DNA from 4 places in the Variovorax sp. RO1 genome. Region 1 is predicted to be linked to each of the others. Evidence: predicted binding sites of a transcription regulator. Region 1 holds the regulator's gene; each other region holds the start of a gene.
The links. Region 1 encodes sigma-54, which starts transcription at its own class of promoters, with help from an activator protein. Its sites were predicted from a motif close to TGGCANGNAANCTGCTTT; they were not measured.

Region 2: the regulator sigma-54 is predicted to act here: its motif matches at 1,971-1,988, upstream of CY658_RS07685 (ammonium transporter).
Region 3: the regulator sigma-54 is predicted to act here: its motif matches at 2,640-2,657, upstream of hmpA (NO-inducible flavohemoprotein).
Region 4: the regulator sigma-54 is predicted to act here: its motif matches at 1,616-1,633, upstream of CY658_RS14100 (pilin).

The regions. Positions count from the first base shown of each region.
Region 1 covers NZ_PKMT01000001.1:51,547-56,658, reverse strand. The annotation lists gene CY658_RS00250 (LysE family translocator) at 1-241, shown strand, start outside; gene CY658_RS00245 (phospholipase D family protein) at 254-1,870, opposite strand; gene rpoN (RNA polymerase factor sigma-54) at 1,881-3,473, opposite strand; gene lptB (LPS export ABC transporter ATP-binding protein) at 3,628-4,425, opposite strand; gene lptA (lipopolysaccharide transport periplasmic protein LptA) at 4,422-5,112, opposite strand, start outside.
Region 2 covers NZ_PKMT01000001.1:1,572,106-1,577,217, reverse strand. The annotation lists gene CY658_RS07690 (succinylglutamate desuccinylase/aspartoacylase domain-containing protein) at 1-567, opposite strand, end outside; gene CY658_RS07685 (ammonium transporter) at 698-1,900, opposite strand; gene CY658_RS07680 (LytTR family DNA-binding domain-containing protein) at 2,071-3,045, opposite strand; gene CY658_RS07675 (acyltransferase family protein) at 3,202-4,467, shown strand; gene CY658_RS07670 (PaaI family thioesterase) at 4,385-4,831, opposite strand; gene CY658_RS07665 (DUF4139 domain-containing protein) at 5,067-5,112, shown strand, end outside.
Region 3 covers NZ_PKMT01000002.1:1,228,647-1,233,758, reverse strand. The annotation lists gene CY658_RS16835 (NAD(P)/FAD-dependent oxidoreductase) at 1-336, opposite strand, end outside; gene cysK (cysteine synthase A) at 410-1,330, opposite strand; gene hmpA (NO-inducible flavohemoprotein) at 1,421-2,605, opposite strand; gene norR (nitric oxide reductase transcriptional regulator NorR) at 2,741-4,321, shown strand; RNA gene rnpB (RNase P RNA component class A) at 4,381-4,749, shown strand; gene CY658_RS16810 (hypothetical protein) at 4,782-5,112, opposite strand, start outside.
Region 4 covers NZ_PKMT01000002.1:613,090-618,201, reverse strand. The annotation lists gene CY658_RS14105 (PglL family O-oligosaccharyltransferase) at 1-839, opposite strand, end outside; gene CY658_RS14100 (pilin) at 1,053-1,559, opposite strand; gene CY658_RS14095 (3',5'-cyclic-nucleotide phosphodiesterase) at 1,761-2,564, opposite strand; gene CY658_RS14090 (CHASE2 domain-containing protein) at 2,594-4,855, opposite strand; gene CY658_RS14085 (FHA domain-containing protein) at 4,928-5,112, opposite strand, start outside.

The DNA.
Region 1 (5,112 bases):
GTACGCGAGCATCTTCGCGGCCTTCCTGCCACGCGAGGTGCCGCTGGTGCTGGCGCTCGCGGTGCCGGCGGTGATCTTCTGCATCGAGACGGGCTGGTACGCGATCGTCGCGCTGGCGCTGTCCTCGGCCGCACCGCGCGCGGCCTACCTGCGCTACAAGACCTGGATCGACCGCGCGGCCGGCGGCGTGATGGGGCTGCTGGGCCTGCGACTCGTGTGGTCCGCGGTGCGCGGCACCTAGGCCACCCGACCGCTACAGCAGGCTCTCCGGCGTGAGCGGCGCCAGCAGCTCGAGCATGGTGCGGTCCCAGAAACCCGAGTCGGGTTCTTCGTGCAGCACGGTGGTCTTGCCGCCTTCCTCGCTGACCCACTCGATGCGCCGCGAGCCCCCTGCCGCTGCATCGCCGCCCTCGGCAAAACGCAGCCGGTAGGCGCCCTGCTGCTTGAGCACGTCGAGCAGCTTCAGGGTCTGCTGCGCCATCTCGGGGCTGCGGATGAACAGGCCGATCTCGGTGTTGTGGACCTCGGAGCGCGGATCGAAATTCATCGAGCCGACGAACAGGATGCGCTGGTCGATCACCGCCGACTTGGCGTGCAGCCGGCCCACCGACGTACCGAACAGACCCAGCCGCACGCTGCGCCGCGTGCGCGCGGAACTCAGCTCGTGCAGCTCGGCGCCCAGCGCGAGCATGTCGGCGCGGTAGCGGCGGTAGGCCGTGTGGACCAGCGGCTCGTCGGTGGCGGCGAGCGAGTTGGTGACCACGCTGATCTTCACATTGCGCCCGCGGATCTCGCGCATCACCTCCAGCCCCGACACGCCCGGGATCAGGTAGGGCGAGACCAGCGTCACCTCGCTGCGCGCGCGGCGCATCTGCTCGACCACGTTGTAGCGCACGCTGTCGACGTCGAGCAGCGGCACGCCGCCGTACGACGCGGTCTTGCCGATCACGCGGTCGGGCGAATCGGCGTACGCCTCGGCGGTGGTCCAGATCAGGCCGAGCTTGCCGGCGTCGAGGTCGTCGGCCACGGGGCTGTAGCCCAGCAGGTCGTTGGGCGCGGGCTTGGGCGGCGGCGGCGTGGTGTCGGGGCCGGTGGCGGCATCGAAGCGGCGCTGCAGCTCTTCGCGCGGCAGGTCGGTGCGCACGACCGAGCCGATCGGGCGCACGTGCGGGCTGTTCCAGTACTGGTCGAACAGCACGCCCAGGCGCGGGATCAATGCACCCGTGACGAAGGTGTCGAGATCGATGAAGTTCTGGCCCGAGGTGCGCCGGAAGTACTGGTTGCCGATGTTGCGCCCGCCCGCCACCGCCATCGCGCCGTCGGCGATGAAGAGCTTGTTGTGCATGCGGCGGTTGACGCGGCTGAAGTCGAACAGCGACGCGGTGAAGCGCCTGAGCAGGCTGCCGCGCCCGGCCGGAAACGGATTGAACAGGCGCAGCTCCACGTTCGGCGTGGCGGCCAGCCCCAGCAGGAGTTCGTCTTCGCCGGACGTGTACAGGTCGTCCATCAACAGGCGCACGCGCACGCCGCGCTGGGCCGCATCCCGCAGGGTGCGCAGCAGGTAGCGGCCGGTCTCGTCGTTCTCGATCTGGTAGTACTGCACGTCGAGCGTGCGCTGCGCGCGGCGCGCGAGCTGCAGGCGCGTGTCGAAGGCGAAGTCGCCGCCGGGCATCAGGCGAAAGCCGCTGAGGTCGGGGTCGGGCTGCGAGGCCAGCGCGATCTTGCCGAGCGCAGTGTCGGCCGAGACGGCGATGGCCTTGGTGGGTGCGCGCGGTGCTTCGTCGGGCAGCGTGGCGCAGCCGGTGAACAGCAACGCAGTTGCGATGACGACAACCCAATGCCCACAGCGCGACAGCAGGCGATGGGTCATCGTGAGCTTTCTACAGGGCCTTGCGCAGGTTGGCCGGCGCGATGCGCAGGGCTTCGCGGTACTTGGCCACGGTGCGGCGCGCGCACTCGATGCCCTGCTCCTTCAGCATCTCGGAAATCTGGCTGTCGGACAGCGGCTTCTTGATGCTCTCGGAACTCACGAACTGCTTGATGAGCGCGCGCACCGCAGTGCTCGACGCGTTGCCGCCGGTCTCGGTGCCTAGCGCCGAACCGAAGAAGTACTTGAGCTCGACGGTGCCGAAGGGCGTCGACATGTACTTGGCGGTGGTCACGCGCGAGATGGTCGATTCGTGCAGGCCCAGCTCGTCTGCAATCTCGCGCAGCACCAGCGGGCGCATCGCGAGTTCGCCGTGCACGAAGTAGCTCTTCTGCCGTTCGACGATGGCGTTGCTCACGCGCAGGATGGTGTCGAAGCGCTGCTGGATGTTCTTGATGAACCAGCGCGCCTCCTGCAGCCGCTGCGACAGCGCCTGGCTGCCCTCGCCCTTGTGCGCCTTGAGCGCGCCGGCGTAGATGTCGTGCACGCGCAGGCGCGGCATGACCTCGGGGTTCAGCATGACGCGGAACTTGATGTTGGTGCCGCGGCCCGTCTTGGTGACGATCACGTCGGGCACGACGATGTTGCGTTCGACGTCGACAAAACGGCGGCCCGGCTTGGGCTCCAGGCGCGCAATGATCTGCAGCGCCGAGCGCACCAGCTCTTCGTTCGTGCGCGTGAGCGTGGCCAGGCGCTTGAAGTCGCGCCGCGCGAGCAGCTCCATCGGCTGCTTGCAGATCGCGATGGCGGTCTTGCGCACGAGCGCTTCGGCCTCGGTCTCGTCTTCGTTCGCGAGCGCCTTCAGCTGGATGCTCAGGCATTCGCCGAGGTCGCGCGCGCCGACACCGACGGGCTCCAGGCTCTGCAGCAGGCCGAGCGCCACCTGGAAGTGGTGCACGAGGTCGTCGAACTGGTCGTTGTCGTCGCCTGCCAGGCCCGAGGCCAGCGCGGGCAGCGAGTCTTCGAGGTAGCCGTCGTCGTTGAGCGATTCGATCAGAAAGCGCAGCGCGGCGCAGTCGTTTTCGTTGAGCCGCAGGGTCAGCGCCTGGCGGTGCAGGAACGATTGCAGCGACTCCTGGCTGCGCGCGAGTTCGGTGGCGTCGGCACGCTCGTCGTCGCCGAGGTTGTTCTGGCGCGCGGGCGCATCGCTGCCCCACTCGCTGTCGTCGGGCGCCATCTCGACGGTACCGTCGCCTTCCCAGTCGGGCTCGCGCTCGGTGATCTCGGCGGCAGGGCCGTCGGATTCCGGTGTGGACGTGGTCGCTTCGCTGGAAGCGGTGGAGGCACTGGGGGCGGACGGCGCGAAATCGCCCTCGCCGGTGTCACCGCCATCGTCGCGTGGCACGGGCGTGTCGACAGCATCGAGCCCGAACTCTTCGCGCGCCGCTTCTTCCGCGGTGCGTTCGAGGAACGGGTTCTCGTCCAGCATCTGCTCCACCTCCTGGCTCAGTTCGAGCGTGGAGAGTTGGAGCAGGCGAATGGACTGCTGCAGCTGCGGCGTGAGCGCCAGATGCTGCGAGACGCGAAGGGACAGCCCTTGCTTCATGAAAAGATGGCTCCCCCCCAGGCTGCGCGCTTCGCGCTACGCCAACCCCCTACCGGGGGCGGGCCGACCGCTTCGGGCGGCCGTGCGCGGCGCCCCCCGCGAGGAAGTTCCGCGCGGACGGTGGCCACGTTGATCCTTGACCCTCGCCGCACGGTCACATCCGGAAGTGCTCGCCCAGGTACACCCTGCGTACCTCGGCGTTGTCGACGATCTCCGAGGGTGTGCCTTGTGCCAGCACGTGCCCGTCGCTGATGATGAACGCGTGATCGCAGATGCCCAGCGTTTCACGCACGTTGTGGTCGGTGATGAGCACGCCGATGCCGCGCTCTTTCAGGAAACTGATGATCCGCTGGATCTCGATCACCGCGATCGGGTCGATGCCGGCAAAGGGCTCGTCCAGCAGGATGAAGCGCGGCTGCGTGGCCAGCGCACGCGCGATTTCGACGCGGCGGCGCTCGCCGCCCGACAGTGCGAGCGCGGGCGAATCGCGCAGGTGGTCGACGCGCAGGTCGGACAGCAGGTCGGCCAGTCGCTCTTCGGTGGCCTGCTTCGACAACGGCACCATGCGGCCGTTGGCGTCGGGCTCGCGCTGCAGCTCGAGCACGGCACGCACGTTTTCCTCGACCGTGAGCTTGCGGAAGATCGACGCTTCCTGCGGCAGGTAGCTCAGGCCCATGCGCGCGCGGCGGTGAATGGGCATGTGGGCGATGGGCTCGCCGTCGATGGTGATCTCGCCGGCATCGGCACGCACCAGCCCCACGATCATGTAGAACGAGGTGGTCTTGCCCGCGCCGTTGGGGCCGAGCAGTCCGACGACTTCGCCCTTCTGCACATCGAGCGAGACGTCTTTGACGACCGTGCGGCTGCCGTAGCTCTTCTTGAGGCCGCGCGCCACGAGGCGGCTGCCGGGGACGCCGTCGGCGGTCGTCTGGGTTCCTGCGGTTTCGATCACTTGCGCCCTTCCCCTTCGGTGCTGCCGCCCAGCGTGGTGCTCGGGCGCAGCCCGGCGCCGGGCGCGGGGGTGGGTGCCGGAGCGGCGGGCTTCTTGCCGCCGGCTGCCGGTGCGGAGCCGCCCGCCGCCGGGGCCGCGGCGGCCTTCGGCGTGAGAATGGCCTTCACGCGGCCACCGCTGCCCCCCGAGACGCCGGCGTTCGGCGGCACGAGGGAGCCGTTGACGGTGTAGGTGTCGTTGCTCTGGTCGTAGACGATCAGCGCGCCGCTGCTCTCGTCGTTGGCCGTGGCGCCCACCAGCCGGCGCATGACGGCGCGGCGGATGAACTTGACGTTGTCGGCGCGGCTGTCGTACTCGATGACTTCCGACTCGCCCTCGATCCACTCGTCGCCGGCGTTGCGCTTCTGCTTGTAATAGGCCAGCTTGCCGGGCGCCGCCGTGACCACGCCGTACTGGTAGCCCTCGGCGTCCTGGCGCACGTCCAGCCGCGCACCGCGGATGATGATCGTGCCCTTCGTGACCAGCACATTGCCGGTGAACACGCTGGTCTGTTTCAGGTCGTCGTAGCGCATCGAGTCGGACTCGATGTTCATCGGCTTGGTGCGGTCGGCGGTTTCAGCCAGGGCGCCGGAGGCGGCTCCGGCCAGCAACAGCGCGCCGAAAGCCAGGCGGCCGAGGCGACGAAGG
Region 2 (5,112 bases), 1.5 Mb from region 1:
GCCATGCTGGCCGTGCTGGATCAGCGGCGTGCCCGAGCCCAGGCCGTCGGGCATCACCAGGTGCACCGACGGGCGGCCGATGGCCATGGCGGCCTCGGCGTTGCGGTCGAAGGCCGGGTACACCCAGAACGGGATCACGGGCTGGCTCGTGGAATGGATGTCGAGGATGTGGTCGGCCGCGCTCACCACCGGGCGCAGCACGCGGGCGCGACTCAGCTCGGGACTGTCTTCACTGCCGTCGAGCCATTCGGGCGACCACACGCGGTTGAGGTTGTGCACCAGCTGGCGGCTGTCGAAGGGCAGCGCCTCGTTGAAGGACTCGTACGCCGCCACGTTGGCAAAGCTGATGGTGAGCGTGCCGATCTTCGGGCGCACGCCGGTGTCGAGCAGGTGCGTGGCGGCGGTCATGCCGCAGATCTCGTTGCCGTGCGTGAGCGCGTTGATGAGCACGTGCGGACCGGGCTTGCCGGACTCGAAGCGGTGCACGTAGTCGATGCCGACGTTGCCCTCGCGGTAGGCGGAAAGGTCGCGGGGGAGGACTTCGAGGGCGGGGGGCGATTGGGTCATGGGGTGGTGAACAGATGGGATCGGGGGCCGCCGGCAAGTTTGCTACAGCTGGCAAATTCGTGCCGTGAGCCGCAAATCCCCCGTTGCGGCTCATTTCCTGAGCCGCATTTCCCTCACCGGGCCCTCGCCCTTACCAATTCACCTCCCGCTCCGGCGTCGCCGAAATGTGGTGAATCGACAGATCCGCCCCGTCGTATTCCTCTTCCTGCGACAGCCGCAGCCCCATCGTCGCCTTGAGCACGCCGTACACCAGGGCGCCGCCGATCAGCGCCCAGACCACGCCGAGCAGGGTGCCGATGAGCTGCGCCCACAGGTTCACGCCGCCGATGCCGCCGAGCGCCTGGGTGCCGAAGATGCCGGCTGCGATGCCGCCCCAGGTGCCGCACAGGCCGTGCAGCGGCCACACGCCGAGCACGTCGTCGATCTTCCATTTGTTCTGGGTGCGCGTGAACATGAAGACGAAGATGGCGCCGGCCACGCCGCCCGCCACGAGCGCGCCCAGCGGGTGCATGAGGTCGGAGCCGGCGCACACGGCCACGAGGCCGGCGAGCGGGCCGTTGTAGACAAAGCCGGGGTCGTTCTTGCCCATGGCCAGTGCCACCAGCGTGCCGCCGACCATGGCCATCAGCGAGTTGACGGCGACGAGGCCCGATATCTTGTCGATGCTCTGCGCGCTCATCACGTTGAAGCCGAACCAGCCCACGCACAGCACCCACGCGCCCAGCGCCAGGAACGGGATGTTCGACGGTGGGTGCGCACTGAGCGAGCCGTCGCCCCGATAGCGGTTGCGGCGCGCGCCCAGCAGCAGCACGGCTGGCAGCGCAAGCCAGCCGCCCACGGCGTGCACGACGACCGAGCCGGCGAAGTCATGGAATTCATGGCCCGTGACCGAGGCGATCCAGGCCTGGATGCCGAAGGCCTTGTTCCAGGCGATGCCCTCGTACAGCGGGTAGACGAAGCCGACGATCACCGCGGTGGCGATCAGCTGCGGCCAGAACTTGGCGCGCTCGGCGATGCCGCCCGAGATGATGGCCGGAATGGCCGCCGCGAAGGTCAGCAGGAAGAAGAACTTCACCAGCTCATAGCCGCTTCTTGCCGACAGTTCGGTGGCGCTGACGAAGAAATGGGTGCCGTAAGCCACACCGTAGCCCACCAGGAAGTACACGATGGTCGACACCGAGAAGTCGACCAGGATCTTGACCAGCGCATTGACCTGGTTCTTCTTGCGCACGGTGCCCAGTTCCAGAAAGGCGAAGCCGGCATGCATGGCCAGGACCATGATGGCGCCGAGAAGGATGAACAGCGCATCTGCGCCCTGTTTGAGTGCGTCCATGAGAGCTTCTTGCAGGTTTTGGGTTTGATTTGGTGCGTCGCACCCGAACGGCTCGGGGTGCCGGCGCAAGAAAGCAAAAATGGTGCCTACAGGCTCTTGGATGGTGCGAAACGACCCAAGAACGGGCTGATTTCGCAGGGCGCGCACCGGATCGGAACGCGCCGAAGCGCTCAGCCCGCGCCGCCGCGCAGCGCGTCGCGATACCGCCGGCTGCAGGGCACGGTCGTGCCGTCGTGCATGTGCAGCCGGGCATCGCCGCCGTCGAGCGGCTCGATCTCCTTGATGCGACCCAGGTTCACCGCGTGGCTGCGATGCACGCGCACGAAGGTGGCGGGGTCGAGTTGGGTCAGGAAGTCGGTGAGCGTGGCGCGCAGCAGGTAGTCGTGGCCGTTGACGTGCAGGCCGACGTAGTTGCCCTCGGCCTGCAGCCAGTCGATGTCGGTGGCGGCGATGAGAAATTCGCGGCGCAGCTTGCGCACGAGGAAACGTTCGGGGCGGGCGACCACGGGCGGTGGCGCCGGCGGCGCTTCGACAGCGGGCGCGGGAGGCATGGCAGCAGCAGCCGCTGCGTCGGTGGGCGCCTCGGGCGTCACCAGCGGCATCGCGGCCTCCGCCGCCCCTGCGTCCTCCGGCGCATCGAGCACCCGCGCCTCCCCCTGCAGCCGCAGCATGAACAGCCGGTAGGCCCAGATGCCGAAGACCATCGACGCGTACGCGCGCACGTCCTTCAGGTATTCGTAGCCCCACTGGCCGCGCCAGTCCGCGAAGTCGTAGCGCTCGCCGACCGCCGCGTAAGCCAGCGCGCGCAGCGCGAACATGGCCATCACGTGCACCACGCTGAAGACCACGCTGGCCACCGCATGCCCCGCCAGGTAGCGCAGCAGGTGCCTGCGCGGCAGTGGCGACAGCCAGCGCTCGACCGCCACGATGCCCGGCACCAGCGCCAGCAGCACGAGGTGGCTGGAACCCTCCCACACCAGAATCTCCCAGGTGGCGTGCGGCACGGCGCGCCGCCCTGCATCGACCAGCGCCACCGAGGTGTTGAACACGGCCTGCACCGCCATGACCACGATCCAGAAACCCACCTCCACGTACCGTCGGATCGGCTCGTAGCGTTCGTACAGGTTCTTGCGCGGGTCTCGCATGCGGGGAATTCTCGCGAAAACAGGCCCCTGGGGTCGGCCCATTTCGTCCCTGCGGGGCACCGCTCGTCACAAAGCGGGGGCGATCCGTCCCCTCACCGACCCCGGCCGGGGCCGCGGGCCCGAGCATCGCGGCTTCTTCGCTTCGAGGCGCTTGCAATGACCACCGCACCCACCCACCCGGCCGACCCGCGCCGCCACGACATCGACGCCCTGCGCGCCCTCGCCTTCCTGCTCGTCATCCTCTATCACGTGGGCATGTACTACGTGGCCGACTGGCCCTGGCACCTGAAGAGCCCGCATGCGGCCGAGTGGCTGCCGTGGCCGATGCGGGTGCTGAACCTTTGGCGCATGGACCTGGTGTTCCTCATCTCGGGCGTGTCACTCGGCTTCCTGAGCCGGGGCCAGGGCACGGGGGGCCTGCTGCGCAGCCGGGGCCTGCGGTTGATGCTGCCGCTGGCCTTCGGCATGGCGGTGGTCGTGCCCTACCAGGCCTATGCCGAAGGCGTGGCGCGCGGGCTGGTGGCGCCGGGCTTCGGCACCTTCCTGCTGCGCTACCTGTCGATGGGCGCGCCGTGGCCCAAGGGGGCGTTCGCGGGGGCGGAGTTCGGCATCACCTGGAACCACCTCTGGTACCTGCCCTACCTGTTTCTCTACACGGCACTGGTCGCGCTGACGCTGCCGCTGTGGCGCTCGGCCGCCGGGCAGTGGGTGCGGCGGCGCTTCAACGGGCTGCGGGGCTGGCAGCTGCTCGTGTTGCCCGCGCTGCCGCTCGTGGTGTGGACGGTGCTGCTGGCGCGGCACTTCCCGGCCACGCACAACCTGCTGTGGGACTTCCACCTGCACAGCATCTACTTCACCGTGTTCCTCTACGGCTACTGGATGGGTGTGGACACGGGCATCTGGCGCGAGCTCGAACGGCTGCGCCGCGTGTCGCTGCTGCTGGCGGTGGCGGCGATCGGCGCGTTCATCGCGCTGCGCGTCGGGGCCGTCGTTCCGCCCCAGGGGCTGCTGATGGACGTGCTGCGCAATACCTACCTGTGGCTCGCGGTCGCCACGATCCTGGGCCACGGCCATCGCTACCTGAACCGCCCGTGGCCCTGGCTGCGCTGGGCAAACGAGTCGGTCTACCCCTGGTACATGCTGCACCAGACGCTGATCGTCGCGGGCGTGGCGCTGCTGGCACCGCTTGCGCTCGGCCCGGTGTGGGAACCGATGGCGCTGGTCGCCGTGACGATCGCCGGCTGCTGGCTGCTGACCGACGGGCTGATCCGCCGCATCGGCTGGCTGCGCCCGCTGTTCGGGCTGAAGCGCAAGGCCGAGGCCGAGACGGTGGTGGTTACTACGCAGCCTGCTTCGGCTTCGGCGTCGTCGACGCCTCGTCCACCGGCACCAGGATGGCGTTCGCCGTCGCCACGAGCTTGAGCGCGTCGTCGCCCTGGCCCTCAGGCTGCGCATAAAGCTCGGCCCCGACGAACACCTGCTTGCGCCCCGCCTTCACCACGCGACCGCGCGCCACGAAGGCTTCGCCGATGGCGGGCGAGATGCAGTTGACCGAGAAATGCGAGGCCAGCACGCGGCCCGCCACGGTGGCAGCCGCGAAGCCGCTCACGGTGTCGAGCAGCGCGGCGATCATGCCCGCGTGCAGGAAGCCGGTGTACTGGCCCATGTCTTCCTCGCGCCATTTCATGCGCAGTTCGGCCTGCCCGTCGGCGGCCTGCGTGACGTCGAAGCCGGCCCAGCGGTTGAAGGCGGCCGAACGGTTGATGGCCTGGATCGTGTCGAGCATGGTGCGTGTCCTCTCAAGATGAACGTGGATGGAAAGTGAGACCCACTCTAGAAAGCCGCGCCGCCGCGCGCCGTCTCTTGGGTGACCGATCCGCCGCCGGCAGATGCATGCGCGACAGCAGCGCTCCCGCGTCACATCGGCGTCACGAAAAAACTTGGCAACGCCTTAACCCCGTTCGCCCGCCCCGTCCGTAGAAGCAGAGATTCGTCACTGACTTTCTTCCGGAAGGCTTTCCATGCACACACCGTTCTCCGCCCGTCCCCTCCTGCGCGCCACCGCCC
Region 3 (5,112 bases), on a different contig from region 1:
GCCGCAGGGGCCGAAGCCGATCACCACGGGGCGCGTCGCGTCATCTCGATCAGCAGGCGCATGGCCCGGCGGCGTGTAGCGCATGTCGGGCGCGGGCTGGATGTGCGGGTGGCTGGCGTGCTTTGCCAGCAGCGCGGCTTCGAGCGCCGCGTCGGCCAGTTGCACGTCGCAGATGTAGACCGTGAGCAGGTCGACCTTGCGGGCGTCGAAGCTGCGCTTGTAGACGGTGTGGGAGGCGATCGCTTCAGTCGGAACGTCGAGCGTTCGGGCGATCAGGGTGACCAGCGCGTCAGGCGCGTGGTCGAGCGGGAGTTTGAGTTCGGAGATTCGCAGCATGTCGTGGGGCTTGTGGTTATCAAGCAGGCCGACGATTTTAAGCGCCCGAGGCGCTATGAAACTTGTAGCTGGATCAGGCGGGCAGGAAGCCCTCTACGGAGAGGTAGCGCTCGCCGGTGTCGTAGTTGAAGCCCAGCACCACCGCATCGGGTGCCAGAGAAGGCAGCTTCTGCGCGATGGCCGCGAGCGTCGCGCCCGACGAAATGCCGACCAGGATGCCTTCCTCGACCGCGCAGCGGCGCGCCATTTCGCGCGCGGGTTCGGCGTCGACCTGCAGCACGCCGTCGAGCAGCGAGGTGTCGAGGTTCTTCGGAATGAAGCCCGCGCCGATGCCCTGGATGGGGTGGGGCGCCGGCGCGCCGCCCGAGATCACGGGCGAGGCCACGGGCTCCACCGCGAACACCTGCAGCTTGGGCCACTTCTTCTTGAGCACACGTGCCACGCCCGTGATGTGGCCGCCCGTGCCCACGCCGGTGATGAGCACGTCGATGCCTTCGGGAAAGTCGGCCGCGATTTCTTCGGCCGTGGTGCGCACGTGCACGTCGACGTTCGCGGGGTTGTTGAACTGCTGCGGCATCCACGCGCCGGGCGTGCCGGCCACGATTTCCTCGGCGCGGGCGATCGAGGCCTTCATGCCGCCGGCGCGCGGCGTGAGGTCGAAGGTGGCGCCGTAGGCCAGCATCAGGCGGCGGCGCTCGACCGACATGCTGTCGGGCATCACCAGGATCAGCTTGTAGCCCTTGACGGCCGCGACCATCGCCAGGCCGATGCCGGTGTTGCCCGAGGTCGGCTCGACGATCGTGCCGCCGGGTTTCAGCGCGCCGCTCTTCTCCGCGTCTTCGACCATCGCGAGCGCGATGCGGTCCTTGATCGAGCCGCCGGGGTTGGCGCGCTCCGACTTGATCCAGACCTGCTGCTTCGCGTGACCGAACAGGCGGTTGATGCGGATGTGCGGCGTGTTGCCGATGGTCTGGAGGATGTTCTGGGCCTTCATGGAATCTCCTTGGATCAATGCGTTTGTCGGACGGACAGCGCGCATTGTGAGACCAGCCCGCGACCGTTTCAGTGCAGGGCTTTGCTTCCCTCAGGCTTCCAGGGCTTCGAGCGGCCCGAAGAACTCGTAGCGAAGCTGCTGCTTGGGCACGCCGAGCGCCAGCCCGTTGGCGTACACCGCCTTCATGAAAGGCTTCGGCCCGAGAAAGTACAGGTCGACGTCGCGGTCTTCCGGCAGCACCCCGGCCAGCAGTTCGCGCGTGACGAAGCCGGTCGCGTGCGGCGTATCGGTGTCGCGCGGCGCGTCGTAGACATACAGCGGCTTCACGTTCGCATGCCGCTGCGCGAGCGCGTCGACGTGGGCGCGGAACGCATGTGCGCCGCCGTGCCGTGCCGCATGGACGAAGTGCACCGGCCGGCCCGTGTGCGCCATCGATTCGAGCATGCTCATCGCGGGCGTGATGCCCACGCCGCCCGTCACCAGCACCAGCGGGCGCGCCTGCTCGCCGGCGGGCTGCAACACGAAGTCGCCGCACGGTGCCTGCACCTGCAGATGCGTGCCGACGACTGCGGCCTCGTGCAGCCAGTTCGAGGCGCGACCGCCTTCTTCCTTCTTCACGCTGATGCGGTACCACGGCTTGCCCGGCGCGTCGGACAGCGAGTAGTTGCGCCGCACCGGCTGGCCGTCGATCTCCAGCACCAGCGTGAGGTACTGCCCCGGCGAGAAGGCCAGCAGCGCGCCGCCGTCCACGGGCTCCAGGTAGAACGAGGTGATGACCTCGCTTTCGTCTTCGCGCCGCGCCACACGGAACTCGCGCGTGCCGCGCCATCCGCCGGTCTGCGCCGCGTTGGCGCTGTAGACGGCTTCTTCCGCGGCGATGAGCAGGCCCGCCAGCGATTCATAGGCCTCGCCCCACGCGGCGATCACCTCGTCGGTCGCGGCATCGCCGAGCACCTCTTTCACGGCGCGCAGCAGGTAGTGGCCGACGATCGGATAGTGCTCGGGCAGCACGCCCAGCGCCGCGTGCTTCTGGATGATCCGGGGCAGGGCGCCGGCGATCTCGTCGAGCCGGTCGATGTGCGCGCCGTACGCGATGACCGCACCCGCCAGCGCACGCGCCTGGGTGCCGGCGGCCTGGTGCGCTTCGTTGAAGAAGGCCTTCACCTGCGGGTGGCCCTCGAACATGATCTTGTAGAAGTGGCGGGTGATGGCCTCGCCGTGGGCCTTCAGTGCGGGCACGGTGGACTTGACGATGGCGATGGTTTGCGGGTTCATGGTCTTGTGGTGCTTCGGTTGAGATGCCTTTGTCTTCTCACGATCCGTGCCAGCCGGAAGGCCGTTGCAAGTGCTTGACGTCATTGGGGATTTATTAGGCGTGGTCAAATTAACAACAAATCAAGCGTTGTACATATGACCTCAAACCGTGTCGATTCGACCACCGAGCCCGAAGCCGAGGCCGCCCGCTACCGATCGCTGCTCGCCGCCGCGCGCGGACTGGTTCGCTGCGATGCCGCCGCGCTGCTGCAGCTCGACGTCGACGTGCTGAAGCCCGTCGCGGTCGACGGCCTGAGCGACGAAACCCTCGGGCGCCAGTTTCCCGTCGCCGCCCATCCGCGTTTTGCGCGCCTGCTCGGCAGCGAGCGCGGCCTGCGTTTCGCGCACGACAGCAACCTGCCCGACCCGTACGACGGCCTCGTCGCCGGCCAGCCGGGCATCCTGCCGGTGCACGACTGCATGGGCGCGCCGCTGCGTTTGCGCGGCGCCCTCTGGGGCCTGCTCACGCTGGATGCCCTGGAACCGCACGCCTTCGATGCCGTGAGCCCGGCGCAGATGGAAGCGTTGGTCACCCTCGTCGAAACCGGCATCGAGGCCGCTCACACGATCCGCGAGATGCAGGCGCGCGCGATGCGCGAGCAGGCCGTGGCGCAGGCCCTGCGCGCAGGCCGCGGCGCGCCCCGCGAGCTGCTGGGCAGCAGCCCGGCGATGAAGCAGCTGTGCGATGAGATCGACACCGTCGCCGTATCCGACCTCACGGTGCTGCTGCTCGGCGAAACCGGCGTCGGCAAGGACCTCGTCGCGCAGCGCCTGCACGCGCGCTCGCGGCGCAGCGAGCAGCCGCTGGTGCAGGTCAACTGCGCGGCGCTGCCCGAGACGCTGGCCGACAGCGAACTCTTCGGCCACAAGCGCGGCGCGTTCACCGGCGCCGTGCAGGACCGCGACGGCAAGTTCGAGATCGCGGACGGCGGCACGCTCTTTCTCGACGAGGTCGGCGAGCTGCCGCTGAGCGTGCAGGCCAAGCTGCTGCGCGTGCTGCAAAGCGGCGAGGTGCAGCGGCCCGGCAGCGACCGCATGCGCAAGGTCGACGTGCGCGTGATCGCGGCCACCAACCGCGACCTGCCCGCCGCGATTGCGCAGGGCCGCTTTCGCGTCGACCTGTACCACCGGCTGTCGGTCTATCCGCTCGTCGTGGCGCCGCTGCGCGAACGCGGGCGCGACGTGCTTGTGCTGGCCGGCAGCTTTCTCGAGGAGAACCAGCATCGGCTGGGCGCGCGCAACCTGCGGCTTTCGCCGGCGTCGAAGGCCGCCTTGCTGGCGCACGGCTGGCCGGGCAACGTGCGCGAGCTCGAGCATGTGATCAGCCGCGCCTCGCTGCGGGCATTCAGGGAGCAGCCGCGAGGTTCACGCTGGACGGCCATCGAACCGCACCATCTCGCGCTGGACAGCGCCGCAACGGAAAGTCCTGCGATATCTCCTGTGGTGGCGCCCGCGCAGGTTCTGGCGAGCGAACACGCGGGGCTTGCAACTGCAGGCGGCACGCTGCGCGAAGCGACCGAGGCCTTCCAGCGCGCCTGGCTCTCGGAAGTCCTCGCCCGCCACGGCGGTCGCGTGGCCAGCGCCGCGCGCGAGGCCGGCATCGACCGCAGCAACTTCCATCGAACGCTGCGCAAGCTGGGCCTGGTGCAGGCCGGCGACCACGAAACGCCCGGCTGAGGGCCGGCCCGCGGCGTCGCCTGAAGGGTCATTGGTGCGCCGGGCGATAATCGCGCCGTGAAGCACGCCAGACCGCCGCTGGTGCAAGCCCGAAAGGGACGACGCTCTGCCTTCGGGCAACAGCATCGGGTCGAAAGATCGCACTGGAGGAACGTCCGGACTGCACAGGACAGCGCAGGAGTTAACGACTCTCCACCGTGAGGTGAGGATCAGAGCAACAGAGACGAGCCGATTCAGTTCGGGTGAAACGGGCAATCTCTGCGCGCAGCAACACCAAGTAGGCCAGTATTGAGGTGGTTCCGCTGAGCTGGCGGGTAGGTGGCATCGAGCCGTTTGGCGACAAACGGCCCAGAGTAATGGCGGTCACGCCGGGATCTTCGCAAGAGGGTTCCGGTGCACAGAATCCGGCTTATCGGCGAGCTTCACACTTTTCTTTTTCGACCATGGCCTCCTGCCGTCGTCATGCATCGAGCGCGCCGCACGGCAGCCGATGCGACGCGTAGCAACGCCGCAGCGCGTCGATCCACCCTGACGAAAACCCGGCCAGCGCCGCCTCGAGGATCAGGCCGGCGTCGTCGGACAGGCGGGCTGCCAGGTCGGGGTTGCCGCAGGCGCCCATCACCAGCTTGAACACCGGTTCGCGCAGCGCGGCCGAGCCCTTCTCGATGGCCCGGCGGGTCGTTTCCGGCCGCTGTTCCAGCGTCTTCTGCAGCCCGGCGTGGGCGTTGGACCAGGCTGGGTCGAACGGCGCTGCGTCCCTGCCGTCCAGATAGTCGTCGACCGAAAAGCCG
Region 4 (5,112 bases), on a different contig from region 1:
CCTGCTGAAACGGCAATATCTAGTCCAATATTGTGGGCTGAATCAAAAAATGCATATGTTGCTGGATGCTTCAGCGCCGTTGCCTGCTGCGCTAGAGGGATTTGCCCCCAGCCATAACCGACCCATGGGGACTGTCTGATAGCGTCCACCATGCTTCGCCAAAGATCGAAACGGCTGTCTTTACTCACGCGATCAATCAATGCGGATGGCTCCCCTAACAGAAGCATCTCATTGATAGAGGGCCATGCGAACATCATTACGCCAAAAAAACTACTCAGAAGAAAAATTGATTTTCCAGATGTACGCAACAAAGCTCGCTGCCCAAGGCCCCAGTGCATAATCCATAGAAAAAGCAGCGCAAGAAAGACCATTCGCGACTGGGTCATCACGAGACCAAAGCTCAAAAAGGCCCCGAGCAACATCGCCGAATATGAATTCAGAATTCTATTTTCGAACAAAAATATAGTGCACGCCACACCCAGCAAAAGAACAATTGCCAACTGATTCGGTTGAGCCAAATTAGCGCCATACCTTCCCACGGCTTGCGATTGGGAGATGAATTCAGAAAAATAACTCAATTCAAGCCATTGAAACAATGAAATTCCAACAGAGAGCACGGCAGCAGCAACCAATGCAAAAATCACTGGTTGAATTTCTTGCATCTGGTTTTCTGATTTGCCATCACGAACAAAATTCGCAGCCAACACCAATGAAACAAGTGCTGCAGAAATGTAAAGCCACGCAATCCAGCCATCACCAAAAAATAGAGTTTCCCCTGCCATTATCTGCAACAACGGAGTCAATGAGAGAAAAAAAACGAGGAGTGCAATTTTTGGCATGGCAATCCTCCTCCATATCGCATAGAACCCCAATGGAGAAAATCCAATTCCAACTAGAAAATCATGTCTGAAAGACGGCCAAGGCAGGAAATGATCTGGAGCTAACAGCCCCAACGTCAGCCCAAACCCCAAGAACGATATTACCTTCGTATTCGATTTCATTGATCAAAAAAAAACGCTCCCGAGAGAGCGTTTTTTAATTTTCAATAGAAATTAGCCGCGGCAAGAGCCAGGCAGATACTTCGGAAGAATGGTTGTGCCATCTGTCGAAGAACCGCATCTCCAAGCAAAAATCGTTTTGCCTGCATCGCCAACCACGAGAGCCGTGGCAGCGGCGCTCAAAGGACGAAGGGTCAGCACGTCCGCAGAGCCAGCCGTCAGTTGCGAAATTCCTTGCGCCGTCACTGTGACCTTGCCATCGGCAGCGACTGCAATGCTACTCACATACTTGGAAACTGTTGCACCCGAGGCGGCACCGCCATCGCACGGAAACATCGCAGCGGTCAGAGTGGTTGCAGAAGTCGATTGAACAGCTTCAGTTACCGTGGTGCGGCAAGACGAAGCGGCCAGCACAATCTCAGAGACCTTTGCACGCACCGTGTAATCCTGATACGCAGGCAACGCCACAGCCGCCAAGATACCAATGATCGCCACAACGATCATCAACTCGATCAGGGTGAAACCCTTTTGCACATTGCGTGCGATAGAACGACGGTTCATTCATTAACTCCAGGTTGGTTTGTAGAGCCCGGGAACCAGCCCGGAGCGGGGTAACTTCCGCAGCATCCGTGCCACCCGGCTTCTCCACCCTGCAGCCCTCGATCGGGCCGTCTTTGGTCACAAGATGGTTACATGATGTGACACAACTCGCACTCAGATGCCAATTGTGTCGACAAATTTGTCATGCCCGGGCGGGCTCGGTCAGAAGGTCAGCACCCCGTTCGCCTTGAGCCAGCGGATGTCCCGCTGCGCCAACCCTGCCACTTCCCGCCCCGCCAGCATCTCGATCTGGCTCATGATTTCCTCGGTCTCTGCCGGCTTGGTGTGGGTGATGTAGATCGGGTATTGCTTGCCCGGATCGATCTGCGCCAGCTCGTGCGCCAGCGCCACCGGCGACAGGTGCAGGCTGCGTTCGGCCAGGGCCTCCTCGCGGGAGCTGAAGGCGGTCTCGATGACCAGCATCGCCACGTCGATCGCGTTGATGCGCTCCCAGAAGGGCGGGTTGCGTTCGGTGTCACCGCTGAAGACCCAGTGAGCGCCGCCTTCGGCCCGGCGGATGGCGAAGCCGCAGGCCGGCACGGTGTGGACTGCCGGCAGCACCTCGATCAGCTTGGGGGCGTCGCGGCCCAGCTCGAGGCGTTGCCCGACCGTGATCTCGTGGAAGCTCACGAAGGGCGATTCAGGGCTGGGAATGCGCTCGAAATTCGGCCAGATGACGTTGTTGAACACATGCGCCCGCAGCGCGTCGATGGTGGCGGCCAATGCATGCACGCGCAGCGGCCGGGTGCGGCGGCTGCCGACGGCGTCGAGCATCAGGGGCAGGGCGGCGATGTGGTCGAGGTGCGAATGGGTGAGCACCACGTCGTCGATGGCGGCCATCTCGTCGAGGGTGAGATCGCCGACGCCCGTGCCGGCGTCCACGAGCAGGTCCGCATCGACCAGGAACGAGGTGGTGCGGCAGTCCTTGGCGATGGCGCCCGAGCAACCCAGCACGCGTACCTGCATGGTGGAAGACCTCTTGTGTGCGTCTGACATTATTTGGTGTCGAACCGGGTGGCGCCGTCCCAGTCCGGGTCTTGCGGGCGTAGCGCCATCGAGGCTAAACGCTGGGCATAGAGCTGGTAAAGGACTTTTTTGGCATCCGCGGCGAGCAGGGGAGCCAGCAAGTTTCGGCCCAGCGCCCAATCCTGGCGGCGGTAGGCGGCGAGCACCTGGCTCCATCGGTCGAGTTGCTGCCGCGTCGTGTCCTGCGCCTCGGCGCCGGCCTGCGCCGAAAGCGGGGTGTAGATGGCGACGGCCTGGGCCTTGCCCTTGACGCGCACGCTGTCGAGCTCCTGCCAGACGAAGCCAGGGGCCGCGTCGCGGGTCGCGCCGCTGGCCACGACCTCGACGCCGTAGTGTCCGCTCAAGCCCTCCAGCCGGGACGCGAGATTGACCGCATCGCCGACCACGGTATAGCTGCGGCGCGCGGTCGAGCCCATGTCGCCCACGCTCATGAGGCCGCTGTTGAGGCCGATGCCGGCGCTGATCTCGGGACGGCCGTTCGCGCGGTGCCGGCGGTTGATGTCGTGCACGGCGGCGGCCATGTCGAGCGCGGCCTGCACGGCGAGCGCGGCGTGGTCGGGCGTGTCGATCGGCGCGCCCCAGAAGGCCATGACGCAGTCGCCCATGTATTTGTCGACGGTGCCGCGGTGCGCGCTGATCACCTCGGTAAGGCGGCTGAAGACGGTGTTCAGAAAGGCCTGCAGCTCGGCCGGCGCCATCTGCTCGGACAACCGGGTGAAGTCGCGCATGTCGCAGAACATCACGGTCATCTCTTTGCTCTCGGCGCGCATGCTGTAGCGGCCGGGCCGCACGAGCATTTCGTCGACCAGCTGCGGCGGCACGTAGGTGCCGAAGAGCCGCACCAGCCCGCGCCGCGCGCGCGATTCGACAAAGTAGCCCCAGCTCATGTTGAGCGCGAACGCCAGCGCCGCCATGAAGAGCGCCGACGCGAGCGGGAGCACGAGGCTGTGGCCGATGTAGAGCCAGGTGTTGAGGCCTACCAGCGCGGCGACCACGCCCGCGCCGAGCAGCACGGCGCGCGATGCGGACAGCAGCGACAACCCGAACGCGAGCAGCAGTCCCGCGGCCAGCACGGTCAGCACTTCGTAGCCCGGCGCGTAGTCGGGCACGGCCAGCAGGCGCCGGTCGAGCAAACCCGAGACGATGTTGGCGTGCACTTCGACGCCCGGGAACGCGGCACCGACCGGGGTGGCGCGCAGGTCCTGCAGGCCGGGCGCGGTGGCGCCGAGCAGCACGATCTTTCCCTTGAGTTCGCCCGGCGCCAGACGGCCGTCGAGCACGTCGGCAGCGGCCACGTAGCGGAACGACCCGGCACGCGGACCGCCGGGGCCGCGGAACGGCACCTGCAGGCTGGCGCTCTGGTCGACCGGGATGCGCAACGACCCCAGCACCAGCGCCTGCAGGCGCGGAAAGTTGCCATCGCCGGCCACGAGCGCCGGCCGCACCGGCGGCGAGTCGTTCGCCAGCCGGTAGACCGCCAGCGCCAGCGACTCGTAGTGCCCGGGCGACGCGTGCTCGCCTTCGTAGCGCGCGATGAGCGGCACGCTGCGGATCACGCCGTCGTCGTCGCCGTCACCGACCAGGGTGTTCAGGAACCCCGCGACCGGCGCCGCACGCGCCAGCACCGGCAGGCTGGCGCCGAACCCGTTCCAGAGCGTGACGAAGGAGGCATTCGGCGGAAAAGCCTCGGGCGGCAGCACCGGTGTCGCCGGCAGCAGTCCCTTGGCGCTGGGCTGTTCGGTGCGCGTGAAGTAATAGCCGAGCGCCACGCGCTGGCCGCGCAGGGCCTGGGCCAGTGTGGCGTCATGGTCGAGGGTCGGCGCGAGCTGGTCGATCTCGGCGGCGAGGCCCGGTACATCGCGCAAAGGACCGGCTGCGATCTCTTTCAAGCGCCCGAGGCCGGAACTGCGGTCGGGCTCGAGAAACATGACGTCAAAGCCCAACACGGCCGCATGCTGGCGGGCGAGCAATTCAGTCGTGAGGCTGGCGATCTTGTCGCGCGGCCAGGGCCACTGGCCTTCGCGCGCCAGGCTGGCGTCGTCGACATCGACGATCACGACCCGCGTGTCGGGCGTGCCCGGCATGGTGGCGCGCAAGCGGGCGTCGTAGATCAGGTGGTCCAGGTGCTGGATCACGCCCAGCTGCCAGACGCCCGTGGCATGGAGCAGCGCCAGCAGCACGGGCAGCAGCGTGATGGCGATGCGCGGCCAGTGCCGCCGCAATGCGCTCATGGCTGGTCAGCCTTGGACAACGGTGGCCTGACGGCAAAAAAAAGGGGAGCGGAGAAGGGCGCCCGCGCCGGCTCAGATCCGGACGAACTGCATGCGCGTGGCGCCGCCGAGTTCGAGCACGTCGCCTTCCTGCAGCGCGACGGCCTCGGCACCCAGCGGGGCGCCATTGAGCGTGACGCTGCCCACGACGGTGGCCGCCACGTAGCCCTGACGACGGCGCGTGACGACGGCCACGGCCACGCCGGGCTTGCCGATGG